One region of the Metabacillus sp. 22489 genome, then DNA from elsewhere that is predicted to be linked to it. Evidence: riboswitches for the same ligand, from Rfam matches in the RefSeq annotation. Region 1 holds a riboswitch; each other region holds the start of a gene.
What was found. A riboswitch is a leader RNA that binds a small molecule or an ion and turns the genes downstream of it on or off. The one in region 1 is predicted to bind cobalamin.
Positions count from the first base shown of each region.

Region 1 (10,845 bases):
ACCAATTCTTCTTTCTTTAAGAGAAGATGGTTCGAATGTAGAAATACATGTAACAAATGAAACAAAAGAAATCGTCAATGCGCGAATAGAGTGGAGATTGCGGAAAAACACATCCGATGTTTTACAGGAAGGTACAGTTATAGCGGAGATTAATGGATTAAAAGCAAATCTATGTGAAACACTTTCCTTTGAGAAGCTATTAACGAAGGAAAATCGAAGAAACACATATGTTGAATGTACATTATTCGTTAATGATGAGGAAATTTCCAGCACGACGTTATTATTTGTGAAACCAAAGCATTTTAACTTTTTAAACCCAGAACTCACATTTGCAGTAAATGAAACTAGTGAGACATTTGAGATTTCGATAAACGCACATGCATTTGCAAAATACATTGAGTTGGATTTGAAATCAGCAGATTGCAAGTTCAATGATAATTATTTCGATCTTTCCAAAGGTACTACGAAAACAATTACGGTTAAAAAAGAGAGCTTAAGTAAAGCGCTTGATCTTGCACAGTTTAAACAAGAGCTTTCAATTCGCAGTGTATATGATATCGCATAAGTGAAAGCTAATTCAAATATGGCCCCTAGGTGGAGTGAGTTAAAAGCATGGCTAAGAAAGTAACAATGCAACAAATAGCAGATTACTTAGGTGTATCAAAGTTTGTTGTTTCCAGAGCCTTATCTGGAAAGGAAGGGGTAAATTCTGCTACAAGAGAAAAAGTATTCCAGGCTGCTGCAAAGCTTGGATACTTTTCTCAAAAAAATCAAAAGCTGGATGAACCTCAAGCAATTGCTCTCAACCAGTCATTAGAATCTGCTCAACAGAAAAATAAGGTTGTTTTAGTTCTAATGCCAAATATTCGTTTTCAAAATAAGGAATCTAGATATTGGGGGCGAATACTAGATGGAATTAGTGAAAGCCTTGAAGGCATCGGTACAGGAATGGTTGTTTTAACAGAAAACAATGTTGAAAGCTTAGAAAATGTCGTAAATCCAAAGGGGCTTTTTGGTGTCATCAGCATCGGTGTTGTTTCTACTACTTTATTACTCGAAGTACACCATTTGGGGATTCCATTAATTATGGTTGATTATGAGGAGCCGTTAATTCCAAGTGATACCGTTTACAATAATAGCTTTGATAGCAGCTATCAATTAACAACTCATTTAATTGGCTTAGGACATAGACGGATTCAATTTATTGGCAATATCAAGTATTCACGTAGCTTTTACGATCGATGGCTTGGGTATCGGAGTGCTCTTGAAAAAAACGGGCTTCCTGTATTAAATAACACGATTGACTATCAGGAAGATGAGATCTTATCGAAAGAAAAAATCAAAAAATGGATTAACAACCTAAGTAAAACATCAATGCCAACAGCAATTGTTTGTAGCAATGATAATATGGCAATGCAAATGATTACCGTTTTACAGGAATGTGGTTTGAACGTCCCAAAGGACATATCGGTCACAGGCTTTGATAATATGGAGTTTTCTTATGAGAGCTCACCAACGATAACAACGGTTGATATTGCAAAAAAAGGGCTTGGCGTGCGAGCGGTTGACATGTTAATGCGAAGAGTAAAGGAAAGAGATACACCATTTGAAAAGGTGTTATTAAGCGGTTCGATTTTATTACGTGAATCAACTGCATCTATAGAAAAATCATAACCTATCTCATGCTGAATGGAGAGGAGAACTTGTCGTACATACCAAAAGAAAATCGTTATGAAAAGATGCAATTTAATTACCTCGGAAAAAGTGGCTTGAAAGTTCCGGCTATTTCGTTAGGTCTTTATCGAAATTTCGGGGATACGGATGATTTTGCTGCTGCTAAGAAAATGATTACGACTGCTTTTGAACTCGGGATCACTCATTATGACCTCGCAAATAATTATGGTGAGCCTTCAGGAAGTGCGGAAATAAATTTTGGGAGAATTCTAAACGAGGAGCTATCTAACTATCGTGATGAGTTATTAATCGCAACTAAAGCTGGATATGATATGTGGCCTGGTCCATATGGGGAATGGGGCTCAAGAAAGTATATGCTTTCAAGCTTAGACCAAAGTCTTAAACGATTAAAGCTTGATTATGTGGACATTTATTATTCACATCGCTATGACCCACAAACTCCATTGGAGGAAACAGTTGGGGCATTAGATACAGCTGTTAGACAAGGGAAGGCATTATATGTAGGTGTTTCGAATTATCCTGCCGACGTTACGCGTAAGGTAATTAAGCTTTTTAAGGAATTAAAAACACCGTTTGTTTCACATCAGCTAAATTACTCGATGTTTCTAAGAGATGCTGAAAATGAGCTATTCAACGTGTTAGATGAAGGGGGCATTGGAGCAATTGTATTCCAGCCTTTATTTCAAGGACTCCTTTCAACAAAATACGTTCATGGCATTCCAAATGATTCACGCGTAGCAAAGGGTGTTGATTCGATATCAGCAGAGCAGGTGACAAAAGAACGGATCGAAAAGGTTCAAAAATTAAAAGCGATTGCAGCAGAAAGAAATCAATCCGTTGCTCAAATGGCAATTGCCTGGACATTGAGACATCAAGTTGTTGCCTCAGCATTAATTGGAGCAAGTAAAACAGAACAAGTTATTGAAAACGTAGGTGCATTGGACAACCTCTCGTTTACATTCGAAGAGCTTCAAGCAATTGATAATATTTTAGGAACATTCGGTTAAAGGTTGGGCGATAAAGCATGAATATCGATATGCTTTTAACGGATCTAAAACATATATGTGCTTAAGCTTCAAACTCATTGATTTTGTTTATTCATTAGAAATAAGCATTAAATCAAGAATTACTGCTACATCTTGCTGATAAACCATTTCAAAGATTTTCTAAAAGATATGGAAATGTCTCGTTAGCATCAAAATAGATACATCTGTTGCATAAGAAAGCATGAGGAATCAAGGAGGGAACAAAATGAAGGAAATATTTGTGAAAGGAATGACGTATGGCTGGAATACGTCGCGTGGTGCCTATCGAACTCCTGAAGCAGTCGAATCATTAGAGAAATTAAAGGAAACAGGTACTGAATGGATCGCATTATCATTTTTCACGTACCAAAATACCTTTTCGTCAACAGACATTACCTTTGATTATGGCTATACAATGACGGATCGAGACATTGAATTTGCTGTGAAAAAGGCGAAGGAGCTCGGAATGAAGGTTTGTTTAAAGCCTGTCGTCAATTCGAAGGATGGGCTATGGAGAGCGAGAATTACTTTTCCTGAGGATGCCACAGGGTATTGGAATAAATGGTTTACTTCCTATACGAATTTTCTCGTACACTATGCTGAGCTTGCTGAGGAGTTTGGCTGTGAAATGTTCTGTATTGGCTGTGAGATGATCGGAACAGAATCACGAACAGAGCAATGGGAAACGGTGATTGAGAAGGTAAGAGAAGTTTATCATGGTCCTATTATTTATAATGCAAACCATGGAAAAGAAGAAGGTGTCGAGTGGTTCGATAAAGTCGACATTATTGGTACAAGCGCATATTATCCAGTTGCTGAAAAGCCTGGGGACAGTGAAGAAACGATGATGAAAAATTGGGAAAAGGTCAAAGGGAATTTACTCAAGCTTCATGAGAAATTTAATAAGCCAATACTGTTTATGGAAATTGGCTGTCGTAGTGCAGAAGGCTGTGCAACAATGCCGTGGGATTTTGAACATACTGAGCTTCCGTTTAGTGAGGAGGAACAAGCAAATTTCTATAGCTCTGTTATGAAGGTGTTCTGGGATGAGCCTTGGTTTGCAGGTTTTTTCTGGTGGGATTGGAGCACGAAGCTTTATTCGATTGAGGAAGCAAAAACAAATACTTACTTTGACATTTATGGCAAAAAGGCAGAAAAGGTAGTCAAAGAGTGGTATGCAAAACAAAGATAATCAAGGGGTGATAGATAAAATGAAAGTGTTATTTATCGGTGATAGTATTACGGAATGGGGAAGACATGGAGACCCTGAGGACATTGGAACAGGCTATGTACGACTAATTCATGATTACTTCGTTACTTTATATCCAAACAAGCAATTTACATTTCTAAATCGAGGTGTTGGGGGAAACCGCATTACAGATTTAGCAGAAAGATGGCAGCAGGATGCAATTGCTCCTAACCCAGATGTTATATCGGTTTCAATTGGTATTAACGATGTATGGCGACAAATCGATCACCCAGAAATGGAACAAGTAAGTGTAAAGCAATTTGAACATCTATATGTTGACCTGTTAACACAAGTAAAAGAAAAAACAAATGCGAAGATTATTCTTATGGAGCCGACCGTTATTGATGAGGATGTAGAATCCCGTGGTAATCAATTACTACCTGACTATGTTGCGGTCATTCGTAAGGTTGCTCAACAATTTGACACAACTTTAGTTCCTACACATAGTGCTTTTATTGATTATTTAAAGGCAAACAATGGATACAAATTAACAACAGACGGAGTTCATATGAATTCTGCTGGCAATATGCTAATGGCAACAACATGGATACAAGCAGCAGGCGAACGATTAAAATAATCATCAACATAGGAGGCTAGAAAAATGGCAATTGTACAATTTTCTAAAGATATGAAATGGGGAGCAGCAACTGCATCCTATCAAATTGAAGGTGCAGCTTTTGAAGATGGAAGAGGCTTGTCTATTTGGGATACGTTTTCACATACACCTGGAAAAGTAAAAAATGGGGATAACGGTGATGTTGCATGTGATAGCTATCACCGTTATGAAGAAGATATTGAAATTTTAAAGGACTTAGGTGTAGATGTTTACCGATTCTCCGTTGCATGGCCACGTATTTTCCCATATGGAACAGGTGAAATCAATCAAAAGGGCTTAGAATTCTATCATAAGTTTGTTGATAAATTACTAGAAGCAGGAATTGAACCAATGTGTACTCTATACCATTGGGATCTTCCACAAGCATTACAGGACAAAGGTGGTTGGGCTAATCGCGAAACAATCGACGCATTTGTTGCATATTCTGAAACAATGTTCAAAGAGTTCGCAGGAAAAATCAAACATTGGATTACGCTAAATGAACCATGGTGTATTTCATTTCTATCAAACTACTTAGGAGAGCATGCTCCTGGAAACAGAGATCTTCAATTAGCGGTTGATATTTCACATAACCTCCTTGTAGCTCATGGTAAAACAGTTAAAGCATTTAGAGCGTTAAATATTGAAGGTGAAATCGGATTTGCACCAAACACAACTTGGATGGAGCCATATAGCAATAAGCAGGAAGATATCGATGCTTGTCGCCGTGAGGTTGCATACTTTGTGGAGTGGTTTATGGACCCTGTATTCAAAGGAGAATATCCGCAATTCATGGTTGACTGGTTTAAGGCAAAAGGTGCTGAGCTTCATATTGAAGAGGGTGACTTAGAAACAATTAACCAACCGATCGATTTCCTAGGTATCAACTATTACAACGGCCAGGTAGCACGCTACAAAGAAAACAGCGGCTTATTTGATTCAGAAGGAATCGACATGGGCTACGAACGTACTGATATCGGCTGGCCTGTATTCCCTGAAGGCTTCTATAAGGTGTTAACATATATTACAGGACGCTATGGTCAAGTGCCGATCTACATCACGGAAAATGGCTCATGCTACAATGACGAGCCTGAAAACGGACGCGTAAAAGATGAGCGTCGCATTAAATATTTAAAACAACACTTAACAGCTTTAAGCCGCAGCATCGAATCCGGCGTTAATATTAAAGGCTACTTAACATGGTCACTTATGGACAATTTCGAATGGGCAGAGGGCTATAGCAAGCGCTTTGGTATCGTTCACGTTAACTATAGAACTTTAGAGCGGACAAAAAAAGACAGCTTTTACTGGTTTAAGCACACAATTGTGAATGGATTTTTCGAAAACGATTATTAATATAGTTTAGGAGGAGGGTGACTTAATAGGGCAGCCTCTGGTATATAGGAAACTAACTTAATCATCAGTCTAAATACTATGTTTGAGGGGTCTGAACCTTTGGGTTTCGGGACACCCTCTTTTTTTGTAGTAACCAACATATAAACAAAAAAGAGAGTGACTTAGAAAAATAGTTGTATTTGATAGTATCGATGAAAAATAAAAACCTAAAAAGATAATTTTCCTTATAACTAGTCAATGTTTAAACCTTCATTAAATTGGTCATACTAAAAACAGAATCTATTTCATTAGCAATCGGGAATTTCGATAGATTTTAACAAAAAAACTATACTAATGATGACATTATGTAGTATGATACCGTTATCATGAAAAGTTTATAGTAACAAATACCTGCTATTTTTTTACACTAGTAATCACTATAAATATATGTTAGAGTTTTATAGTGGCTAAATAAGTAAAATTTTAGGGGCTACTGTTATATTTGAAATATAATTGTAATATTAAAAACATATTTTTGTCACTTTTTGATGATATACTTCTAATTGTGACATAAATAAGAAAATAGTATTGGATATTTTAATAAAAAATCATTTTATAGATACATAGGAGCAGATTATGGATAAGAATTGGAAAGTAGGGAAGAGAATGTCGAATAAGAAACTAGTTGTCATGAATTTGGCTGTCATGATTGGATTAGGTAGTTCATTTGCTATTCCTTCAGCAAAAGCTGAAACGGCGTCTGAAATCCAGCAAGAGCGTTCACAAGTTCAAGCAAATATACAAAGCGCTGAACAGGAACTAAAAAAGGTTCAAGAGGAACTTGCTAGACTAAATGAGCAAGCAAAATCTGTTGACCAAGCAATTAGCGAAAACAATAAAAAGATGAAAGAAATTGAAGCACAAATTACAGCTGCAAATGCTGAAATTAGTAAGCTTGAAACAGAAATCGCAGATTTAGAAGAGACAATTAAAAATCGCACTGAGATCTTAAAGCAACGTGCTATCTCCTACCAACATAGTGGAGGAAATGTCGATTACTTAGAAGTATTAGTTGGTTCTTCTAGTTTCGGTGATTTCGTTAATCGTGCAATTGCAGTTGGCAAAATTGTTGAAGCTGATAACGAATTACTACAACAGCATGAAGCTGACCAAAAATCTGTAAAAGAAAAACAAGCAGCTAAAGTGAAAAAGTTAGAAGAGCTAACAGACATGAAAGCTGAAATTGAAGGTATTCAAAAGACAGTTAATGAACAAAAGAAACAAAATGACGCTTTAAAAGCTAAGCTTAAAGATGAAAAAACTGCTAAGGAACTTGCAAAACAAAGCTTAGAGCAAAAGGATCAATCATTAGCATTACAAGAATCTACTTTAAAAGCTGCAGAAGAAGCAGCAAAAGCTGCACAGGCTTCACAAGATTCACAGGCTACTAATTCAAATTCAAGCAGTAATTCTAGTGATAATTCCGATGCTAGCTCTTCAAAATCTAGCACAGAATCTAATTCTACAGAATCAGATTCAAAGTCAAGTAAGAAAGAAACGACTGTAGCATCAACACCTGTCAATCCAAATGGAACTGTTCAGGACTTAATTTCTGCAGGCTATAAATATATCGGCAATTCTGTTTATGTATTCGGTGGCGGAAGATCTGCATCTGATATTGCAAATGGACGTTTTGACTGTTCAGGATTCGTAGCTTGGGCATTCTCAACTGTAGGTGTTAATGTTGGTGCAAGCACAGATTCTCTTAAAAACACAGGTACTCGCGTTCCAGCAAGCCAAATGCAACCAGGAGATATGGTCTTCTTCGATACGTATAAAAAAGATGGACATGTTGGTATCTATGTTGGTGGCGGTAAGTTTATCGGATCACAAAGCTCAACTGGTGTAGCTATTGCAAATATGTCAAGTGGATACTGGGCACAAAAATTCAACGGTCGCGTTATGCGTGTGAATTTATAATATGAAGTCTATTAAGGGCTAGGTGTAAACCTAGTCCTTTTTATATGATTCCAGACTAACTGTTTACCATCTTAATAAATCCTCAAAGATGACCATTTTATGACTATTTGCCAGCCTCATTTATAGTTGTAATTTTTATTCCCTACTTATAATACGAATAAGCATATAAAAAGGTTGCAAGTTTTAAATAAAAAATTTATTTTTTATTCTTTAACAAAATGAAACAACTCTATGACAAACGTTGACAGGTGATTTATCCTAGACTATGATAAAAAAGTCATATAATGATTTTAAAAATTAATAGAATAAAAATAGGTTGATAGATTTAGCTGTCTATCATGAAAAGGGAAGACCGGTGTGAATCCGGCGCGGTCCCGCCACTGTAAATGGGAGCTCTTTTACAGATATACCACTGTTGTTTAATGGGAAGGTTGTAAAGTGAGTGTTGATCATAAGCCAGGAGACCTGCCTATTTTTTGTCATCAATAACCTACGCGGATAGGGATGATGTTTGAGAACAAAGAAGTAGATAGCTCTTATCTATATATCGTTGTAACAAACACATCTCTGCATAGGGGTGTTTTTTTGTTGCATTGCTTTCTTTAAGTTAAGAAAGGGAAAACATATAAAGGAGGAGTTATTCTTTGAACAAACAATACTTGTCACAACGGTTTATTGCTATTTTTATGATTATGTTACTTGCAATCTTTCAAGTTGTTTCGTTTACTCCACAAAACGTTGAAGCAGCATCGTTAGAAAACGGAGCAACAATTTCAGCTGTTGACCACAATGGAGAGGCAGTTTTACCTTTAACAGCTGTAAATATAAAGGAAGGACAAACTGCATATGATGTCCTAAAGGAAATAACAGAAGCGAAAGATATTCCATTAGATGCACCAATAGACCCGACATACGGACCATTTATTAATAATATAGGGAATGTTACATTACCTGCAGGGCAATATTGGACGCTCAGTATTAATGGTGAACCTGCTACAGTAGGAGCTGATGGCTATACTGTAAAAAATGGTGATAGCCTTCTCTTTAAAGTGTCAGGCTATCCATATGAACAGGTTGATGTGAAAGTATCAGCAATCGATCAAAAAGGAAATAAAATACTTGATGAAACGGTATCCGTTTTTAAAGGTTCAAGTGGCTATGATGCAGTAAAGCTAGCAGGGAAATTAGCTAATGTCGAAGTAGATGCATCAATCGATTCAACTTGGTTTGCCTTTATAAATAATATAGGAAACACAGAGCTAGGTGAGACAGATTATTGGAGTGTTTATTTAAATGATATTTCAATGATGGAAGGCCTTTCTTCATATATTCCTAAAAGTGGTGATCATATTGAATTAAGATTACCAAAGGTAGATGATGAAGGTTCAGGAGAGGAAGAGGATCCAGATACAGGTAATGGGCTACCTGAAGGGGAAAGTCCAAATCCAACCCCAACCCCAGAACCAAATCCAGAACCACAACCTGAAGCTGACCCTGTCACAAAAGAAACAGTAAATGCAACTATTAATCATTTAGCTGACAAATATTTTACAACAAATGGTATTCAAGATCATATGGCAGCAGTTGCTTTAAATATTGTTGGCGATGAATTACCAAAATCATATATAGAAGAGCTTAAAAAGGAAATAATTGATCGAGATGGTGTCTATAGAAATGTTACAGATTATGAGAAAATTGTTTTAAGCTTAACTTCTGCTAATGTAGATGCCTCGAGTTTTGTTGGCTATGATTTAATAGAAAAAATTTATAATAATGAGCGGATGACGATTCAAGGAAATAACGGAGTTGCTTATGCATTAATTGCTCTTGACAGTGGGAACTATGAAATTCCAAGTAATGCAAAATGGACAAGAGAAGCTCTTGTTAAGTATTTATTAAATGAACAACTTGAATCTGGTGGCTGGTCATTAGCACCTAACAGTAAGGAAAGTATCGATATTACAGCTATGATCCTTACAGCATTAGCTCCATATCAAGACCAAGAAAATGTTAAGTCTGCAATAAATAAGGCAGTTGAGTGGATTGCTAGTGAGCAGGATAATGATGGAGGATTTAGTGACGAATATAACGGTGGAGACGCCAGTGAAACAACTGCACAAGTCATTATTGGATTAACAGCTGTTGGTGTTGATCCAACAGGGGAACAGTTTACGAAGCAAGCGACTGTAGAATCAGCTTCTAATCACATAAACCTAATTCAGCACCTTTTAACATTTAAGCAAGAAGATGGAGGGTTTGCTCATTTACTTGCTGATAATGAATCCGATTATATGGCAAGCACACAAGCGCTATTAGCGTTATTAGCATATCAGGATTATCTAAATGAAGGAAAAAGCTCAATCTATCAATTTTCTCAACCAGATACAGAAGTAGTAGTACCTGAAGAGGATAGCGATAATAAAGTTGAGACACCAGCACCAGAGGCTCCAGTTGAGAATAACAAGCCTGTTCCAGCAACTGATAATGAAGCTTCAAACACCGATAATTCAAAAGTAAATCAGAATGAAGGAAATAGCAATGTAGAACAGTTGCAAAAAACGGAAGGACATCAGCTTCCAAACACTGCAACACCACTTTATAACTTAATTGTCATCGGTGTCGTTATTGCGGTTATAGGAACTGCTGTACTTATTTATACTAGACGTCGCTCACAAAATGCTTAATAGAAATGCCCTCTTAATCCTTAGAGGGCGTTTTCCTATTTTTATGCCACAGCGTGTTTATGATATTCTTGGAAGAGATAATTTGTACTGTAATGGAGATAGGAGGTTTTTGAAATGAAGATGGGGAAAATAATGTTGATTGCTCTTCTATCTTTTTTTGTTTTTATGTCCGGTTGTGCAAAGGATGAAGTTGTTCCAATGACAGACCAATCCGCAGCTGGAGAAAAGGCTTCAGGGGAAAATGTAGCCGATACTCAGGATAAAGAGGAGCAGGCCGATAAA
Region 1 is NZ_JBQENT010000005.1:50,672-61,516, forward strand. It holds gene ACTJJ9_RS04395 (beta-mannosidase) at 1-565, shown strand, start outside; gene ACTJJ9_RS04400 (substrate-binding domain-containing protein) at 613-1,674, shown strand; gene ACTJJ9_RS04405 (aldo/keto reductase) at 1,704-2,702, shown strand; gene ACTJJ9_RS04410 (glycoside hydrolase family 113) at 2,947-3,912, shown strand; gene ACTJJ9_RS04415 (SGNH/GDSL hydrolase family protein) at 3,932-4,546, shown strand; gene ACTJJ9_RS04420 (GH1 family beta-glucosidase) at 4,571-5,920, shown strand; gene ACTJJ9_RS04425 (C40 family peptidase) at 6,536-7,879, shown strand; cobalamin riboswitch at 8,176-8,366, shown strand; gene ACTJJ9_RS04430 (DUF4430 domain-containing protein) at 8,524-10,563, shown strand; gene ACTJJ9_RS04435 (DUF4430 domain-containing protein) at 10,678-10,845, shown strand, end outside.

Region 2 (10,845 bases), on a different contig from region 1:
ACTGCAGGAGCATTACAAGGAGTATCAATAGGGAAATTCCTTACGATCTTACAATTTGGGACATCCTATTCCATTGATAACGAATTGCTTATGTCCATGCTCAATCGTGGCGGGCTTCAATCGATGATGTGGTCAATTTCCCTTATCATGATTGCCTTTGCTTTTGGTGGACTACTTGATGTTTTAAAGATTATTCCTGTTCTATTAAATGGATTAATGAAACGAATCAAAACAAAGGGACAGCTTATTTTATCAACAGCAGCCTCCTCTTTTGGCGTCAACCTATTAACTGGAGAGCAATATTTGTCCATCCTTATACCTGGACAATCGTTTAAAGGCTTATATGATAATATGCAAATCAGTCGTAAGTATATGTCAAGAACCCTCGAGGATGCTGGAACATTAGTCAATCCGTTATTCCCATGGGCGGTGAGTGGAGCATTCTTTGCTCAAACACTTGGCGTAGAGGTTATTGATTATTTACCATATGTTTTCTTTTTGTATTTATCTCCACTCTTTTCGATTTTATTTGGATATATGAGTAAGCATAAATAGTATGGCTATAGAAAGTTGCCTCATAAGGGTTTCCCCCGTGAAAATTATGGCAGCTTTCTTTTTTTAGATTAATTGTCACAATATGTTTCGACATTTAATAACTATTAGTTGATTAATTTATTCTTCTGCATTATGATTGTAAATAGAACTCAACGAAAACTATATATTGATAGTTTTCTTGATAAAATAACTATATATTGTATTCTTTGCGAATGATAGGTGCCAAAATAGGCTTAATAAGGGAATCTGGTGAAAGTCCAGAGCTGTCCCCGCAACTGTAAGTGTGACGAACTGAGATAACCACTGTACATCAAGTATGGGAAGGACTCATAGTAGGAAGAGCATAAGTCAGGAGACCTGCCTAGTATTCGCTAAAGTTTCACCTTCTCCGGGGAATGAGAAGCGGGAACGATAGTAAGTTTTTAAACAGGGTTTAACACTCTGCTCTTATCTGTCGTTTTGTCGCTTAATCCCCTGAGCACTAATTGAACACAGATGGAGGAAATACTATGACTACAACCACTTACTCACCAATTATTATTGATAGCAACAACAACGAGATCCCTTTTGATGAAAAAAAATTAACTTCTTTTATAAAAAACATCCATCAGCATTATCCAACACTACATATTGATGACTATCTTAATCGAATCATTCATACAGTTATGCAACGTGATACGTACACGGTTGATCAACTTACGAATCTCTTAATTTTAGAAGGGCTCTCCCGTATCAATGAACAAGAGCCAGAGTGGACATACTTTTGTGCACACATCTATTTAAAAAAGCTTTATAAGGAAGCTGCTGCAAATAGAGGCTATGATAGAGAAAAACAATATGGCGACTTTTACGAATTGATTCAAACTCTTGTTTCAAAGGGTCTTTACAATAAAATGCTATTAGAGAATTATTCGAAATCAGAAATTGAAGAAATCGGTAAATTCATTGTGCCTGAAAGAGATCAATTATTTACATACATCGGTCTCCGTACTTTAGCTGATCGTTATTTGACACGCGATTTTACAAAAGAGATTTTCGAGCTTCCACAGGAGCGCTTTTTAATCATTGCGATGACTTTAATGGCAAATGAAAAGAAGGAAAATCGTCTTGCCTTAATTGAACAAGCCTACTGGGCAATGAGTAATTTATATATGACAGTAGCTACACCAACTTTATCAAATGCTGGAAAGCCTGTAGGCCAATTATCTAGCTGTTTCATCGATACGATCGATGATAGTCTTCAAGGCATTTTTGACAGCAATACCGATATTGCCAATTTATCTAAATCAGGTGGCGGAATCGGAGCATATTTCGGTAAAATCCGTAGCCGTGGCAGTGATATAAAAGGCTTCAAAGGTGTTTCTTCAGGTGTCATTCCGTGGATGAAGCAGCTTAATAATACAGCAGTAAGTGTTGATCAGCTCGGGCAACGAAAAGGAGCAATTGCTGTTTATTTAGACGTTTGGCATAAAGATATTTTCTCCTTTTTAGATGCAAAGCTTAATAATGGTGACGAACGGTTGCGAACACATGACTTATTCACTGGTGTTTGTATTCCAGATATCTTTATGGAACAGGTAGAAGCACGTGGTGACTGGTATTTATTTGATCCACATGAGGTTCGCCAAGTGATGGGCTATAGCATTGAGGATTTTTATGATGAGCAAAAAGGCAATGGTTCGTTCCGCGAAAAATATTGGGAATGTGTAGAAAATGAACAGCTATCAAAGGAAAAAGTGCCTGCAATTGAAATTATGAAACGAATTATGATCAGTCAGTTAGAAAGTGGCACTCCTTATATGTTCTATCGTGATGAAGTAAATCGTCATAATGCGAATTCTCATCAAGGAATGATTTACTGCAGCAATCTTTGCACAGAAATTACGCAAAACCAAAGTCCAACAACAGTAGAAGAGCAATACACAGAGGATGGTAAAATTATCACGGTGAAAACACCAGGTGATTTTGTTGTATGTAATCTTTCCTCTATTAATCTTGCGAAAGCAGTTACTGAAGATGTTCTTGAAAAATTAATAAGTATTCAAGTAAGAATGCTTGATAATGTCATAGATTTAAACACAATCCCTGTACTGCAAGCGAAATTAACGAATCAAAAATATCGTGCAATTGGCTTAGGTACGTTCGGCTGGCATCATTTATTAGCATTAAAACAATTAAAGTGGGAAAATGACGAAGCAGTTCATTATGCTGATGAGCTTTATGAAAAAATCTCCTACTTAACGATTAAAGCAAGCTTAGAGCTTGCCAAAGAAAAGGGTTCTTACCCGGTATTTAAAGGTTCTGATTGGGAAACTGGAGCTTATTTTGACAAAAAAGGCTATCGCTCAGATAACAGCAGCCTTGATTGGGACTCATTAAAGTCTGAGATAAGCAAGCATGGAATCCGTAACGGCTATCTAATGGCGGTTGCTCCGAATGCTTCAACATCGATTCTTGCTGGAAGTACTGCAAGTATTGATCCAATCTTCCAAAAGGTTTATTCAGAGGAAAAGAAAGATTATAAGATTCCGGTAACTGTGCCTGATTTAAATCCGACGACAACATGGTTTTACAAATCAGCCTATTTAATTGACCAACGTTGGAGCATTAAACAAAATGCTGCTCGTCAACGACATATTGACCAATCTATTTCCTTTAACTTTTATGTACAAAACACTATTAAAGCGAAAGATTTATTAGAGTTGCATTTAACTGCATGGAAGGAAGGTTTAAAGACTACCTACTATGTCCGCTCTACTTCAAGCACAATTGAAGAATGTGACTCCTGTGCAAGCTAAGCTACATTTAGTTTGCTAGGAGTTTACGATTTATTAAATTGGACAAGCATGTTTTAAGATGAGGAAACCTTCTATAAAGGAGACATATTAAATGACGGAAAAACTATTAACAAAACGAAAAATTATGGATGCAGATGCACCTAATCGTTCAACTGCGATTGTTAACGGCGAAAGCTCTAATGTCTTAAACTGGGATGATGTTGCGTATTCATGGGCATTTCCTAAATATAAAAAAATGCTAAGCAACTTCTGGACACCATTTGAAATCAATATGGCACAGGATACGAAGCAATATCCTAGCCTTTCAGATAATGAAAAGGATGCCTTTCTTAAAATTATCGGCCTCCTTGCCCTTCTCGATAGTATTCAAACAGACTATGCTGGGAAAGTAGCAGATTATTTAACAGATTCAAGTATAAATGCATTAATGATTATTCTCGCTCAACAGGAAGTTATTCATAATCATTCGTATTCATATGTCCTTTCAAGCATAGTCCCAAAACAAGTACAGGACGATGTATTTGAATATTGGCGAAGTGAGCCTACACTTCGTAAGCGAAATGAATTTGTAACTCAAGGCTATCAAGACTTTGCTGAGAACCCGACAGTAGAAAACCTTCTAAAATCAATTGTCTATGACGTCATTTTAGAAGGGCTATTCTTCTATTCCGGCTTTGCATTCTTTTATAACCTTGCTCGTAATCAAAAAATGGTTGCAACGAGCACAATGATTAACTACATTAATCGTGATGAGCAAATCCATGTTGATTTATTCGTTAAAATCTTTAAAGAAGTATTAAGGGAAAACCCAGAATATGATAATGAAGAGCTCGCTACATTTGTAAAAGAAACGTTTATGAAAGCAGCAGAGCTTGAAATTGAATGGGGCCGCACAATCATCGGAAACAAAATTGATGGAATTAATATGCAGGATGTTGAGGATTATATTAAATTTTACACAAATGTCCGTTGTAATCAGCTTGGATTTGATCGTCCATATGAAGGCTATCGAACAAACCCATTAAAATGGATTAAAGCATACGAAGAAGTTGATTTAGGTAAATCAGACTTCTTCGAACAAAAATCTCGACAATATACTAAGGTAAACCATGTTGATAATGGCTTTGATGACTTGTAATAAGCTTTGACCAAATCTCCTACGATTTGGTCTTTTTATTATGATTATCCTAATAAATAAATGGTACACTTTTAGAATGATTGTTCTTTTAAAGTAATGAGGACTCTTCTAAAGCTCAACGGTTAAAGCTAAAGTACAATTTTCAATCCAGACTATTAATGAAAAAACAAATGTAAAATTTTTATTTTCTCCTATTGACCTTTACGCAACGTCAACGTTTATGATGAAACTGTCAGGAGGGTTAGCAATGGAATATACAGTCAACAAGCTTGCTCAGTTATCAGGTGTTAGCGGCCGCACACTTAGATACTACGACCAAATAGGTTTACTGAAGCCAGCTAGAATCAATGAATCTGGATACCGTATTTATAGTGATAAGGAAGTCGATCTTCTTCAACAAATCTTATTTTATCGCGAATTAGAAGTAAGCCTGGAGGACATTATGAACATCATCTCCAAGCCTAGTTTTAATGAAACAGAGGCATTGAAAAATCACTATAAAAATCTTACAAAAAAACGGGACCGTCTTGACAAAATGATTGAAACGATCGAAAAAACGATTGCGAGTAAAGAAGGAGGAATTGATATGCAAGATAAAGATAAATTTGAAGGATTAAAGGAAAAAATGATCGAAGAAAATGAAGCGAAATACGGTAAGGAAATTCGTGAAAAATATGGTGATGAAACAGTTGATGCCAGCAATGCGAAGCTAATGGGGATGTCACAAGAGAAATATGAAGCAATGACAAGCTTAGGTGAGGAAATCAACACCTTACTTAAGAAAGCCTATGAAACGGGTGACCCTTCATCAGAATTAGCACAGGAGCTTGCTGCAAAGCATAAAGAATGGCTAATGTATTCATGGTCAAGTTATTCGAAGGAAGCACATGCCGGGCTCGCTGAAATGTACGTTGCCGATGAACGATTCACCGCTTACTATGACAAAACCGTAAAAGGTGGTACGAAGTTTTTACGCGATGCGATTCTCATTTATCTAGGAATGAATTAACAGGGCTGAAAGTGGTTCAAAACGAAAGGGTCTGACCCCTAAACACAATATATAAACTAATGATAAGTTTATACTAGTGTTTGTTGAGGGGTCTGACCCTTTTTTAGTTTATCCGCTTAATTTAATTTTGGCCGTTTGAATTTTTTTACTAGAATATAAACGATTGCCATACAAAACGCAAAGCACATAATCGGAATAAGATACGGTCTTGCTACTTCTTTAATATACATCCAGTTACTACCTAATTCTACTCCTAAATATAAAAAGAAGATTGTCCAAGGAATCATTGCTGCCGTTGTATAAATCATAAACTTCCAAACTGACATTTTCGCGATGCCCGCAGGAATACTAATGGCATGTCTTACAACCGGGATAAATCTCGCCCCAAAGATGACACCTGTTCCATACTTTTCAAACCATTGCTCCGAAACATCTAAATGGTGTTTATTGATGAAAAGAAACTTGCCATACTTTTCAAGAAAAGGTCTCCCTCCATAGCTTCCTAGCCAATATAAAAATAACTGTGCAATTGTTCCACCGACAACACCTGCGATGACAGCTCCGACAAAATCTATCTTTCCTAAGAGAACCATATACCCACCGTAAGCAAGGACAATTTCGCTCGGTATAATTTCAAGCATTAATCCAAGGGCAATACCAAAATACCCTAGGTCTGTTACCCATTCTAACAAACGTAGAATCGCTTCCTCCATTCGTCCGTTCACACCCTATCTTCAATTTCGTCCAAGCATTCCTTGTCCTTACTATCGTATGAGCGATTTTTTTCAAAATAACTTATTTTTTGTAAAGAGATACTTTTATTGAAAATCCATCTATTTTAGCCGAAAAATCCTCTAGCACGGTCGTTTTTAAAAAAATCTGTCAACTTTTACGTGAAATCTATCAACTATACGTTTAAATCTCCCAACTTTAGAAAATAATTTGTCAACTTTCAATAAAAATCTGTCATTCGACAAAATACAATATCATGTTCCCATTTCGAAAAGAAAAAAACTCTGCCTATGACAGAGTTTTAATGAATATCCTTTTTCTTAAACCGGCCACCACGGACTTCCGCAATGTTACCTACAGCTAAAAACGCTGTTGGGTCATGATCCTCAACAATTGATTTTAGCTTTGCCTCCTCAAGACGAGTGATGACACAGAAAATAACCTTTTTATCATCGCCCGTATAAGCACCTTCCCCATTTAGGTAAGTTACGCCTCGACCTAATCGTGCGATGATCGCATCTCCTATTTCTTGATATTGCTCACTTATTATCCACGCTGACTTCGATTCATCAAGTCCCTCAAGGACAATATCAATCGTTTTAAAGGCAACAAAGTAGGCTATTAAGGAATACATCGCGCGATTCCAGCCAAAGACAAAACCAGCACTTCCGAGAATAAATATATTAAAAAACATAATAATTTCACCAACAGAAAACGGAAGCTTTTTATTAAACAAGATTGCTAATATTTCGGTTCCATCAAGTGAGCCACCATAGCGAATCACCATTCCGACCCCAGCACCTAGAATAATCCCACCAAACACTGTTGCTAAGAGGATATCCTCGGTAAACGCTGGTACTGGATGAAAAATAGCTGTTGCAATCGATAAAACAGATATCCCAAACAATGTAGACAATGCAAAGGTTTTACCAATTTGTTTATAGCCTATGAAAAAGAACGGGATATTTAAAATGAAAATGAACAGTCCAAGATTCATCCCTAATAAATGTGAAAGAATGATGGAAATCCCAACAATTCCTCCGTCGATTACATTATTCGGTACTAAAAATATTTCTAATCCAACCGCCATTAACACCGCACCAATAAAGATAAAAAAAGCACGTTTGGCGATCTTTGATTTTGAAGAGCCCTGATGTTTTTTTAACTGTTCCTTCAATTCCATCGGTATTTCTGTCATATATTTCCCCCTTCATTCATTAATTTCTTTTTTTCTCTTGTTAAAGCTTAAAAAATATTTAAATAAACTAAATGGATGCTTTAATTCATTTAATTATTTTCAAGCGCTTAAGAAACATTATATCGTATATGTTCAAAAATAAGGACTGATATGCATTCCGCCCATTACGTCCTTATGTAAATGAAAAAGTGGTACAAACTAGTATCTACACAAATGATAGTAGGAGGACACATAGTTTATTACCACTTTTTTCATATTTTTCTCAATTTTAATGTTTCCTTTTACTTTTTCTCGTTATGATTCTTTTCAGCTAAATCATTGCCAAAATCTCTGTCAGTAGCAATGGCATCGCTCGCCTTTTTTACTTGCTTTTGTTGATTTTTATGATTGCTTCTTCTAGCCATTCTTTCCCCTCCTATGCAACTTTTTGTCCTTAATTAGTATGGATCAGCGTCATGTCCTAGCTCTTCTGCTAATTCTACAGATTTATCACCATCACGATTGCCAAGAGGCTTTTGTGTTGACCCTTCCTTAGAAGCATTGGCAAGCCCTTCTTTCAAACGTCTTCCGTATTCCTCATCGGCTTCCTCCGCTAGAGCAATCATTTTTTCTTGAATTCTCGGATCACATTTTGATAAATCATTCACAAGATTTGTAATAAGCTCTGTTCTTTCCCATTCTTCAAAGCGACGGTATGTTTCACCAGCCTGCTTCGTATTGCTTTGACGGTCAATCGATTCACGGACGAGACGACCTTCAACCTTTGGCGTATATTCTTTTCCATTTTGCTTTGCTTCTTTTAATCCGCCTAAAATAGATGGTTCATAGTTAATATGCGGATTTTGCCCAGGTGCACGATCAACCTTATATTGCATTTGTCCGCCACTTTGATTTGTAGCAACTCGTTTTTTCGGCGCATTGATCGGCAATTGTAAATAGTTGGCGCCAACACGATATCTTTGTGTATCTGAATATGAGAATGTCCGTCCTTGGAGCATTTTATCATCCGAAAAATCTAAACCATCAACTAAAACCCCTGTACCGAATGCCGCTTGCTCGACTTCCGTAAAATAGTCCTCAGGGTTCTTATTTAAAACCATTCTTCCAACTGGAAGCCATGGGAACTGGTCTTCTGGCCATAGTTTTGTATCATCTAATGGGTCAAAGTCTAGTTCTGGATGGTCATCATCACTCATAATTTGAACGAGCAACTCCCACTCTGGATAATCGCCACGTTCAATTGCTTCATATAAATCCTGTGTTGCATGATTAAAGTTTTTCGCTTGAATTTCCTCTGCCTCTTTTTGTGTTAAATTTTTAATTCCTTGTTTTGGCTCCCAATGATATTTAACAAGAACCGCTTCCCCTTCACTGTTAACCCATTTGTATGTATTTACTCCAGATCCTTGCATCATGCGGTAATTTGCTGGTATTCCCCAAGGAGAATAAACAAATGTAACCATGTGAAAGCTTTCCGGTGAATTTGCACAAAAATCAAAAAAGCGTTCACTATCCTGAATATTTGTAACAGGGTCTGGCTTAAACGCATGAATCATATCTGGAAATTTAAGTGCATCACGAATAAAAAAGATTTTCAAGTTATTACCGACTAAATCCCAGTTTCCATCTTCGGTATAAAATTTGACAGCAAATCCTCTAGGGTCACGTAGTGTTTCAGGCGAATGTCCGCCATGAATAACAGATGAAAATCGAACAAATACAGGGGTTCTTTTCCCCTTTTCTTGGAATAGCTTTGCTCTTGTATACTTTGATACAGGTTCATCACCTGCTGTTCCATATGCTTCAAAATATCCATGTGCTCCGGCACCTCTTGCATGAACAACCCGTTCAGGGATCCGTTCACGGTCAAAATGGCTTATTTTTTCGATAAAATCATAATTTTCTAATGTTGCAGGACCACGGTTCCCAACTGTTCTAATATTTTGGTTATTTGTCACAGGATGTCCTTGCCTATTTGTTAACGTATCCTCATGTTCCTCATTTGTTGGATTTGTATTATCCGTTGTCATTTCTAAACCTCCTCGAATGTCTTATACATGGATTTATTCCACTAGTTAATGTTTCCTATTTTTTAATTAATATCCGAAATTTTACATAAAAAAATACTTGGAGAAGGTCCCAAGTATTTTCTAATCTTTATTTATCTGCAGGAAACGTTAGCCCAATCTGTTTCCTAGCCTCTTCAATTATTCTCCCAGTTATCAACGTGTTTTCATGTGAATTTATTTCTGATTCGATCTGATTCTTCTTAACTAGGCTGACAAATTCCTTTGCTTCATAGTACATGCTATTTTCATCCTGTGCGACTGTCATATCCTCTTCCGTTCCATCCTTGTATCGAATCGTCACCTTCTCTGGGGTATGAATTTTATCAATAATGATACTACCATTTTCCCCTTGAATTTCTGATGGGATATGAGAATCTGTAATTTTCGAATACATAATGACAGCATCCATCTCATCGTAAGTTAATAGCATGCTCCCTTCACCATCGACACCTGATTCTAGCATATAGCTTGAAGCTTGAATTTTGTTTGGTTCACCAAATAGTGTGACCGCGGGATATACACAATAAATCCCAATATCCATTAAAGAACCATTTGAAAATTCCGGCTTAAATGCATTTAGGACAATTCCTTCTTTATATTTGTCATAACGAGATGAATATTGACAATAGCTTGCAAAATATCTGCGGATTTTCCCAATTTTATGTAACGATTCCTTAATTTGAAGAAAATTCGGCAACAATGTTGTTTTCATTGCTTCCATTAAAACAACTGAATGCTTTTTAGCAACAGAAATCATTTCTTCTATTTCCTTTGTATTTGAAGCAATCGGTTTTTCACAAAGAACATGTTTGCCATTTGTCATACAAAGAATTGCCTGCTCAGCATGTAATGAATTCGGGCTTGCTATATAAACTGCATCGAATTCCTGACTTCGTGCAAATTCCGTTAAATCTGTATATGTATGTTGAATCTCATATTTCTTAGCAAATTCAACTGCCTTCTCCTCTGTTCTTGAATAAACCGCTGTAAGTGAAAAATCCTCAACCTTACTCGCAGCTTGTAAAAATCGCTCTGTAATCCAGTTTGTACCGATAATTCCGAAACGAACCATTAAAATCCCTCCAAAAGCTTTTTCTTTGGACAGTATATCGCTTTTTTCAAAGAAGAAAAAGATTTGACTTTATCAGCTAGTAGAACTTTACTAGTTGTCACCTTACCTTCTGACTAAAAATATGTCATAATAGGGGAATGAATCACACTACATAGCCTAAGAAATGACAAGTAGTAAAGGAGACAAACAAATGAAAAAACTAATCGCAATCGACCTTGATGGCACATTATTGTCATCCCATATCGAGATATCTCAAGAAAATGTCCAAGCTATC
Region 2 is NZ_JBQENT010000006.1:161,182-172,026, forward strand. It holds gene nhaC (Na+/H+ antiporter NhaC) at 1-555, shown strand, start outside; cobalamin riboswitch at 756-934, shown strand; gene ACTJJ9_RS05865 (ribonucleoside-diphosphate reductase subunit alpha) at 1,065-3,353, shown strand; gene ACTJJ9_RS05870 (ribonucleotide-diphosphate reductase subunit beta) at 3,445-4,491, shown strand; gene ACTJJ9_RS05875 (MerR family transcriptional regulator) at 4,739-5,500, shown strand; gene ACTJJ9_RS05880 (DedA family protein) at 5,617-6,213, opposite strand; gene ACTJJ9_RS05885 (YitT family protein) at 6,534-7,415, opposite strand; gene ACTJJ9_RS05890 (hypothetical protein) at 7,712-7,834, opposite strand; gene ACTJJ9_RS05895 (catalase) at 7,868-9,460, opposite strand; gene ACTJJ9_RS05900 (Gfo/Idh/MocA family protein) at 9,588-10,571, opposite strand; gene ACTJJ9_RS05905 (Cof-type HAD-IIB family hydrolase) at 10,762-10,845, shown strand, end outside.
Region 2: linked by a shared signal. The riboswitch ahead of ACTJJ9_RS05865 (ribonucleoside-diphosphate reductase subunit alpha) and the one ahead of ACTJJ9_RS04430 (DUF4430 domain-containing protein) in region 1 are both predicted to bind cobalamin.

Region 3 (10,845 bases), on a different contig from region 1:
AACGAATTAATCATCGTAAAGAGCGAAGAGAGCATAGCGCTGCATTTGCAAAGGTCGTTACATTATAATTTAGTACTCTTTTGATAGAAAAAAATTTGTACCCTTAATCAAAAGAACCATAAAAAAAGTATCCGCAAAAACGGATACTTTTTTATTTGAGAAAAAATGAGAATAGTTTGAGAATAAGTCGTGTATTACTATTAAATTAGTTTTCTATACTATTAAAAATTATTTTACTGTTTCAGGTACGGATAATCCTAAGCCTTCTGCAATACGTGTTCCAAATTCAGGATCTGCTTTGTAGAAGTGACCAATTTGACGAAGTTTAATTTCATCTTTTTCAACTGGCTTCATTGCTCCTACAATATTATTCACAGTACGAGTACGTTCTTCCTCACTCATTAAACGGTATAAATCTCCCGCTTGTGTATAGTGATCATCACGGTCATAAGGTACACTTTCAGCAACACCTGAAACTGGGAAAGCAGCTTGTTTGTTTTCAGGTGTTTCAACAGCACCACCATAGCTGTTTGGCTCATAATAAACATCTGGATTTTTACCATTTGTCATAGTCATGAATCCATCACGTTGATTATTGTCTACATCAACACGTGGACGATTAATTGGTAATTGATTATGATTTACACCAACGCGGTATCGATGAGCATCTGCGTAAGCAAACAAACGACCTTGTAACATTTTATCAGGTGATACATCTACACCAGGTACAAGTGTTCCAGGTGAGAATGTTGCTTGCTCAACTTCTGCAAAATAGTTTTCCGGGTTACGGTCAAGCACCATTCGACCAACTTCAATTAATGGATAGTCTTTATGAGACCAAGTTTTTGTTACATCGAATGGGTCAAAACGATAAGTATTTGCATCTTCTAATGGCATAATTTGAACATATAATGTCCAAGAAGGGAAATCACCATTTTTGATTGCATTGAATAAATCTTCTGTATGATAATCAGGATTTTCTCCTGCTAATTTCTCAGCAACTGCTGGGTCTAGATTTTTAACACCTTGATCTGTTTTAAAATGATACTTAATCCATACGCCTTCACCTTCAGCATTTGTCCATTTAAATGTATGGCTTCCATATCCATTCATATGGCGAAGTGTTGCAGGAATACCACGGTCTCCCATAAGGTATGTTACTTGGTGTAGAGATTCAGGTGAATGTGACCAGAAATCCCATACAGCATTAGGGTTTTTCAAATGTGTTTGTGGATGGCGTTTTTGAGTATGGATAAAGTCTGGGAATTTAATAGCATCGCGAATAAAGAAAATAGGTGTATTATTCCCAACGATGTCATAATTACCATCTTCTGTATAAAATTTTACAGCAAATCCACGTGGATCACGAACAGTATCAGCAGAACCTAACTCACCTGCAACTGTTGAGAAACGAATAAACATTGGTGTACGTTTTCCAACACCATTAAACAGCTTTGCTTTAGTATATTTAGAAACATCATTTGTTACTTCAAAATATCCATGTGCACCAGCACCTTTAGCATGAACAACACGCTCTGGAACACGTTCTCTATTAAAATGCGCTAATTTCTCTAAAAGGTGAACATCCTGTATTAATACTGGACCTCTAGAGCCTGCTGTAATTGAGTTTTGGTTGTCTCCAACGGGAGCACCCCAACTAGTAGTTAATCTGTTATTAGTCATTTTTAAGAATCACCTCATATTTTATTTGAATATAGTATTATAATAACATCTCTCAATTAAAAATCAATACTTTTTTATAATAATTATAATTTAATAGTTAAAATTATGACCAAATAACTTTAATTTATATTAAAACCAAGAGTGAATCTGTTTGTTTCTAGCATTCTAGTAATCTTTTTCACACAAATGAACATTAGAGTTAGGAGAGCTAAATTCCATATTTCCCCTCATTTTTTTTCATTTATACTCTTTATTTAAAAATAAAAAAATAACTCTCCATTTAAATATCATTTAAAATAATTAAATGAAAATATCTAAAGGAAAGTTATTTTGTTTTTGTTACTATAGTTTATATACCAAGTGATATATATTTCACTTCCAAATACTCTTCAATTCCATGGTACCCACCTTCACGACCTAAACCACTTTGTTTAAAGCCTCCAAATGGTGCTTGTGGTGTTGAAGGTAAACCATCATTTAAACCGATAATCCCGTAATCTAATGCTTCACTTATTCGAATGCCTTTTGAGATACTTTCCGTGAAAATATAAGCTGCAAGACCGAAAATAGAATTGTTGGCCCTTTCGATAACTTCTTCTTCACTACTAAATCTTGTAACAGGTGCAACAGGTCCAAATGTTTCTTCCATCATACATAACATATCATCTTCTACATTTGAAAGAACGGTTGGCTCAATAAATAAATCATTTATTACCTTCCCTCCAGTTTCAAGTACCGCACCTTTCCCAACTGCATCTTCAATTTGGTCGATCACTTTCTTAACAGCATGTTTGTCAATTAATGGCCCAATATCTACCCCTTCTTCTAATCCATTACCGACAACCAATTCACTTACCTTATTTTTAAACTTTTGTAAAAAAGATTCATATACGGAGTCATGAACATATATCCGATTTGCACAAACACACGTTTGTCCAGCATTGCGAAATTTCGCTGCGATTACCTCTGTGACTGCCTTTTCAATATTTGCATCGTCAAGGATAATAACTGGTGCATGTCCCCCTAACTCTAAAGACAATTTTTTAATTGTTTTTGACGCTTTTTGCATAAGAAGTCTTCCCACTTCAGTTGAACCAGTAAAGGTTAGCTTTCGGACCCTTTCATCCTGTAACCAAGCATCTCCGATTTCCTCTGCATTACCAGTCACTATATTTATAACACCTTTAGGAATACCTGCCTTTTCCGCTAATTCGACCAGTTTAATTGCTGTTAATGGCGTCTGCTCTGCAGGTTTAATCATAACTGTACAACCGGCAGCTAAAGCAGGGGCAACCTTTCTTGTAATCATTGCAGCTGGAAAATTCCATGGGGTAATAACTGCTACAACTCCAACTGGTTGTTTTTGAACAAAAAGGCGTTTATTCTGACTAGTGGCAGGAATCAATTCACCGTATATTCGCTTAGCTTCCTCCGCATACCACGATAAGAAACCATTTGCATAACCAATTTCACCTAATGCCTCTTTTAATGGTTTTCCCTGTTCGACTGTCATTGTTTTAGCAAGCTCATCTTGATGCTCATTTATTAAATCGTACCATTGACGAATATATTCGGAACGTTCATATGCTGATAAAGAGGACCATTCTGAAAATGCTCGATAAGCCGAAGCAATTGCATGTTCCGATTCTTTCTTCCCTGCATTAGGTACAGTTGCAACCACTTCGCTAGTTGCTGGATTTATTACGTCTATTTTTTCAAGGTCTTCCCCTATCCATTGACCATCTATAAAAATATGAAAATGTTTCATGACTTCCTCCTCTTGATACCTTTTCTTCACTTGCTATTTTATAACGTAAATAACTTATCATGATGTTTCAAGAAAAATGCTCTAATCTAAATCCGCTAATAATTTGTCCTTATTAGGTTAAACTATTTTGGAATGTTTACTATAAAATGTTGGGAGGTATTCCAATGTCAAAAAAAGGGCAATTTCAAAATGATGAAAAACAATACCAAATGCCTGATGCACTTCGTCAAAAAAAAGATTCTGTCTATCGAGTTGGTTATACGTCAGGAACAGGTAATGATACTGGTGGAAAAGATGAGCCTGGTAAACACTCCGATTTACCATAAGGGGATTACTGTCAACTTGACAGTCCCTCTTACTTCTATCATAGTCTCAAAGAATGCGACTCTTTCCTAAACTAGATAAATAAATATCAGAGTTGAATGCAACTAGGAAAATCTCCCGTTTCATAATATTATTCGATTTTCTAGCGATAAAACCTTCTATTATAATTTCAAAACAAATTAAAATGGAGAATGTAAATTTGGAAAGTAATAATTAAAACCTATATCCAAGGATCATCTATGAGAGCCCCGTTTGATAGAAATCTCATTATAAAGTGTGTCTAAAAGAAAACCTTAGAGAGAAATATAATCTAGCTCTGAAAAACAGCTAATAAAAAAGCACTGATACAGAAGTATCAGTGCCAAATGGTTACAAATTATATTTTACGCTTAAACAGTCTCTAATGACTGAATTTTTACTCGATACTGATGTGCAGCTTCTACCATTACTTTTAATGCAGCAACTGTTTCAGCTTCTCCACGTGTTTTCAATCCACAATCAGGATTTACCCAAAATGCTCGATAATCAAGAACCTCGAGTGCTCGTTTAATATTTTGCGTTATTTCTTCTATTGTAGGAACGCGCGGACTATGAATATCATATACACCTAGGCCAATACCTTTATTATAATGATGCTCTTCAAAGGAAGTGATGAGCTCTCCATGGCTCCTTGATGTTTCAATAGAAATAACATCGGCATCTAAGGCATCAATCGCATGGATAATATCATCAAAATTCGAATAGCACATATGAGTATGTACCTGTGTATCAGGTTTTACCGAAGAAGTTGCTAGTTTAAAGGCATAAACTGAAGCATTTAAATACGCTTCTGTTTTTTCCTGTTTTAATGGTAACCCCTCTCGTAATGCTGCTTCATCAACTTGAATCATTGTTATAGCGTGCTTCTCTAAAGCTTCAACTTCACTTCGAATTGCTAATGCTACCTGATTCATTACATCAGTCCGACTAATATCATCACGTACAAAGGACCAATTTATAATTGTGACAGGTCCTGTTAACATCCCTTTTACAGGCTTATCTGTTAAGGATTGTGCATAAACAGTTTCTTTAACTGTCATATTCTGTTTACAGTATACATCCCCAAAAATAACAGGCGGTTTCACACATCGGGATCCATATGATTGAACCCATCCATTCTTTGTGATCGCAACTCCTTCAAGCTTTTCCCCAAAAAACTCAACCATATCTGTCCGTTCGAATTCACCATGAACTAGAACATCTAATCCTATTTCTTCTTGAATAGTTATCCATTTTTTAATTTCACTTTGAATATATTGTTCATAGTCCTTATCGGATAGTTCACCTTTTCTCCATTTTAATCTTTGTTTTCTGACTTCCTTTGTTTGCGGAAAGCTTCCTATCGTTGTCGTTGGTAAAAGTGGTAACTTCCACTTCTCTTCATGGATTTGCTTTCGCTTCTCTACAGATATTCGAGAACTTGAATAGTGTTCAAGATTATTTATCGCTTCCTGAATATGCTCAACATTTCGATAAGCAGACTCTTTAAAAGAATGAATAACTTTATCATAATTTTCTAAATCATCAATCTGCTGTTTTTCCGTAAAAACATGAGTAAGTAATGCGATTTCATCTAATTTTTCATCTGCAAATGCTAAAACATCTCTTATTTGAGATTCGAGCTGTTGTTCATTTTTCACTGTAACAGGAACATGAAGTAAACTACATGATGGCTGTAAAAACATACGATTTTCACCAATTTTATTTGAAAGTTCCTTTACAAAATCGAATTTATCCACCAATTTAGACTTCCAAATATTTCTCCCATCAATAATCCCCGCAAATAAATATTTTTCATTAGGGAAGCCGTATTTTTCAAGAAGCTTGAGATTTGCGCCTGCATCATGAACAAAATCAAGACCAATTCCCGCTACTGGAAGGTTAATGAGTTCTTTATAGTATTCTGTACTTTCAAAATAAGTTTGAATGATTAGATTCACATCTTGAACATTTTGCGCGAAAGCTGAATATACAAGCTGTAATTCGTTAACAATTTCCTCTTTGACATCCTTCACTAAAATTGGTTCATCAATTTGAATCCATTCAGCTCCGGCACCTCTAAGTTCTGTAAATACTTCAATATATAACGGAATAAGAGATTGTAACAAAGAAGCTCTTTGTTCGTTTGTAAAACCTTTTGAGCATGATAACAAAGTAATCGGCCCTACAATAACTGGCTTCCCATATATACCTAATTCTTCCTTCGCCTCATTGAACAAATGAACAAGTCTATTCTCCATTAATTTTGGTTCCACTTTGTTTAGTTCCGGAACGATGTAATGATAATTCGTGTTAAACCATTTCGTCATTTCAGAAGCAACTTTGCCTTTACTACCTCTTGCAATCTCAAAATAGTTAACTAATGATAATTTTCCGTTCGTTGTTTTAAAACGTTCAGGAATAAGATTAAACATAACTGCAGTATCTAATACATGATCATAATAACTAAAATCTCCAATAGGAATGAGATCGATTCCTTTATCTTGTTGTTTTTTCAAATGCGATAAACGAATCTGTTTCATTTCTTTCTCAAATTCCTCTTCACTCATTTGTTCGGACCAAAAGAGTTCTAACGTCTTCTTCCATTCCCGATTTTCTCCAATTCTTGGATAACCAATATTTGAACTTTTTATCATATTTCATGTACTCCTCTTCTATGTTTAGTATGAAAATAAAAACCTCTCAAAATGATGAGAGGGATTGATCGTCAAATTCCATAGTTAGCTGGAGTTGAAATATAAAAACTGATTCAACATATGACCATCACTCCTCCCTATTACGCGTAGGTACAAGTGCATTTAATAGGCAGGTCTCCTGACTTAGACTCATCATTTTGTATCCCTTCCCGTTCTCAAATAAATGAGTAACAGTGGTTTGATACAAAATTCCCCATTACAGTGGCGCGACCGTGTCGGATTTACACCGAACTTCCCTTTTAAGTTAAAAGCAACAAATACTTTTAACACCTATTAACTGAACATTATAAAATTTTAAACTTTTCAAACATGGATTTACTTTATATTATTTTTATCCTTTTATCAAGGCTTTTTCTTAATTGAAAAATTACTTTTATATGTTTATAGAAATTATGCAATTCAACACACAAAATTAGAATGATGAATCTAATTAAATATTTTATATAAATAAATTCATAGTAATTAATTACTATGTACAAAACTTTTTACTAAGACATTTTTCCTGATTATTTCTATACTGTAAAAAATTCCATTTTGGATTGCTATAATGTTATATGGTTTGACTAAATGATCACAACGATTTTGAAAAATTGTTGTGATGAATATTTACTTATAATGGAGGTACACCATTGGAAGAAAAATTTTATAATTCTAAAACAAAAATGGTATTGGCATTTATTTTCTTGACGCTTTTAACAATCGGATCTTTCTATTTTGCTATTATTCTCGCACTATCAGGTGAAGAGATATTTATGATGATTTTTACCTTTATATTGGCCATTATTTTAATCCTATGTACATATACAATATTGAAACGACTCATAAAACATGAACCGATTGTTATCCTTTCGAAAAATGGAATAACACTGAACGGTCCAGGAAATCCAGGGTTTGTACCTTGGGAAGACTTTGAAGGCTTTGTCCCTTATAAATATCAGATGAGTAGATTTCTAGGTATTATTCTAAAAAACGAGGAACATTATATTGATAAATTATCTGGTCGTGCAAGAAAATTAGTCGGTCTTAATCAAAGAATGGGGTTCCCACCTTTTAATATTTCCTTATCTTATTTAAAAAACGAAAATGAGTTTTTTGAAGCTCTTGAAAAATATGAAATCCCTATTTTAATCCAAATTGAGGAAGGTCAAAATTTGTAGAATATAGTAAAAAATACTCATCTTTTGTAGACATTCAGGATTTTCCTCCTATTCCATAATTCGGATAAATTATATATCATGGAAAATGTTGTATTCAAAAGATAATTAGGAGGACGCAATAATGAAAAAATTTATGATGATTTTATCTTTAATTTTACTTACAACGTTTGCTGCTGCATGTTCATCAAGCTCAACTAGTAAGGAAGAATCAGGTGGCGAAGATAAAAAGAAAGAAAAAGCAAAGGTAGCCGATATTAGTATCGATAATGTGGAATACACATTACCTTCAGAATATGATAATGCATCAGATGACCAGTTGGCATTAAAAATTGATATTTCCGTTACGAATAATGGTAAAGATCCATTAGATGTTGACAACAATAATTTCGTTCTTTATCAAGGTGACACAATGGCAGGTGAATCAGAGCCTGAAGACTATAATTCAGTATTAAAATATGCAACACTTAGTAAAGGTAAAAAGCTTGAAGGAAGTTTATACTTTTTAGTTGATAAAGGTGAAGATTATCAATTAGTTTATTCATCTACTGAACAATATGAAAAAGAACAGGAAGTAATTGAGTTTGATATTGATGGTAAAGATGAAAAGTTATTAGAAACGGCTGAAGATTTACAAAATCCTGCAAAAGCTCTCTCAGCTTACATAGATGTTTTATTTTACAATGGTGAAAGCCCAGAGTTCGAGACTTTAGTTGGAGAAGATAAAGAAGCTCTAGTTAGAGAGTTTGATGATGCAATTATCGAAGGTTTCATGAGCACAGCTTATATTTCAGAAGATCAAATTGATAAACAAAGCTTATTTAATTTAGTCAAGTCCATGAAGGCTGCATTAAAAGAAAAAGTAAAAGCGCAAACTGTAACAAAAACTATAAGTGAAGATACAGCAATTGTTGAATTAACTGCCTCACCACTTGATGTACCATCTATGCAACCTTCACTCCAAAAGAAAGCTGAAGATTATGTGAGTAAAAATCAACAAGCGACTGAAATGGAATTGCAAAAATTTGTTTTTGATGAAATGGCAAAGGAATTTGCTACTATGAAACCATCTACAAGTGAAGTAACAGTAGAACTTCAATTGAAAAAATCAGGAAAAGACAAATGGGTGCTCGATGCGAGTGATTACCGTTCACAAGATATTTCCTTACCATTTTTGAAATTTGACTAATTAAAAACATAATCAATCTAGAGAGCGAATTTTTGCTCTCTTTCTTTTTTTTAAAGACATTATTTTGATTGTTACAACCTAGGCAAAAGCCTTCACACTCCGCAAAAACCTACATAGACTTATATGGATTTCATATTATTTACAAAAAAGGAGAGTCCTTCATGAATCCATATGGTTATTATTATGAATACGTACCACAACAAGAAAGCATGTACTATTATCCTCAACAAGAATATTATCAGCAACCAGAAATGTACGATGATACGAGACAGCCTGCTTTAGAAAGACGTGTTGCAGCCCTTGAGCGTCAATCTGAACGTCAAACAAGAGAATTAACAAGATTAAATAATGAACTTAGAAGACTAAACCAAGAACATAATAGGCTAAATCAAGAGGTAGATCGCATAAATCGCGAACTAACCAATCGTATTGAACAGCATACTAGACGTTTAAACCGATTAAATCAACGGCTTCGAGCAGTTGAAAATCGGTTAAATATACCTTTTTCCCCAGCTGAAGGCGGTTTTTAAACTGTAGAACCGTAAACGAATTTATAAGCTAGAGTAAGCATGCCTACTACTTCCAATTACTTCTTTAGTATTTCTTCCTATCCTTGTTCATACTAAAAGTGCTTCAATTAAAGGGGAGGGAAAAAATATGACGAACCGTAACGATAACCGTGAACGTCAAAATAAGTATCCACATAATCAACGAGATACTGAATTTTCTAAGGATATTACGATTAGAAGTAACATAACGAAAAAAGACTTACAAAATAAAAAATAACATTAGAGGAGTCACAATATTAAGTACCTAACACGGTTTATATTGTGACTCCTTCCTTCAAATTTATCGATTTTTCCTTTTACTTCTTCCATTACTAGAGCGATGCTTCGTTTTTTCACGCCCTGTTTTTCTTTTACCATTTAATAAAGAAGAATTGAAATTATCCTTGCTAGTTTTGGGGTTTCTTGGTGTCTTAATATCTTCCTTATTAGGTACGCTTATCCCTTCTATAATTTGTTTCTCCAAACGATGTTTAATCCCTTTTTCGATCATTGTTAGAAAGTCAAAATCTTTAGGTGCTACTAATGTATAAGCAACCCCTTCTCCCCCAGCTCGACCAGTTCGACCAATTCGATGAATATAACTCTCTACATCGTGAGGAATATCATAATTAAAAACATGTGTTACTCCTTCTACATCAAGTCCTCGTGCTGCAACATCTGTTGCAACTAAAAGCTGAATCTTCGCATCCCGAAATCTTTTCATTGCTTTTTCACGTTTCGCCTGTGTTAAATCGCCATGTAATTCATCTGACTCATAACCATTTGCAATTAATGCTTCGTTTAGCTTTTTCGCACGGATTTTTGTTCGACAAAAAATAATTGCTAAAAACGGACGCTGCTCTTGTAATAAGTGTAATAATGTTGCTTGCTTTCTACGGTCAGTAGTTTCAATAACAACTTGCTTAATTTCATCAAGTGTAATATTTTTTGCCTTTACTTGGATTGTTTCAGGGTTTACCATATATTTTTTTGCAAGTGACCGTATCTCTTGTGGCATTGTTGCAGAAAAAAGTAAAGTTTGTCTCGATGATAATGTTTCAACTATAATTTCATTCACTTCTGGGAGGAATCCCATATGTAACATTTGATCTGCCTCATCTAAAACAAGCATTTGAACTGTTGATAAGTCCACTGATTGTCGACGAATATGATCTAATAATCTCCCTGGAGTTGCAACAACAATATGCTGGACCCCTTTTAACTTTTTTAATTGATGGGCGACATCTTGACCACCATACACTGTTAAGACTTGAATGCCTTCCAAATTCTCAAGAAGGATTTTAATTTCCTTCGAAATTTGTTGGGCTAATTCTCTTGTAGGTGTCAGAATAAGTGCTTGTATTTCATGATTATCAACATTAATCCGCTCTAGGATTGGTAATACAAAAGCGAGAGTCTTTCCAGTACCTGTTTGTGCTTGAGC
Region 3 is NZ_JBQENT010000031.1:34,924-45,768, forward strand. It holds gene ACTJJ9_RS17135 (acyl-CoA thioesterase) at 1-68, shown strand, start outside; gene katA (catalase KatA) at 229-1,683, opposite strand; gene ACTJJ9_RS17145 (NAD-dependent succinate-semialdehyde dehydrogenase) at 2,033-3,451, opposite strand; gene ACTJJ9_RS17150 (hypothetical protein) at 3,616-3,777, shown strand; gene metE (5-methyltetrahydropteroyltriglutamate--homocysteine S-methyltransferase) at 4,165-6,450, opposite strand; cobalamin riboswitch at 6,602-6,799, opposite strand; gene ACTJJ9_RS17160 (STM3941 family protein) at 7,140-7,667, shown strand; gene ACTJJ9_RS17165 (DUF5105 domain-containing protein) at 7,789-8,853, shown strand; gene ACTJJ9_RS17170 (hypothetical protein) at 9,015-9,383, shown strand; gene ACTJJ9_RS17175 (hypothetical protein) at 9,511-9,639, shown strand; gene ACTJJ9_RS17180 (DEAD/DEAH box helicase) at 9,703-10,845, opposite strand, start outside.
Region 3: linked by a shared signal. The riboswitch ahead of metE (5-methyltetrahydropteroyltriglutamate--homocysteine S-methyltransferase) and the one ahead of ACTJJ9_RS04430 (DUF4430 domain-containing protein) in region 1 are both predicted to bind cobalamin.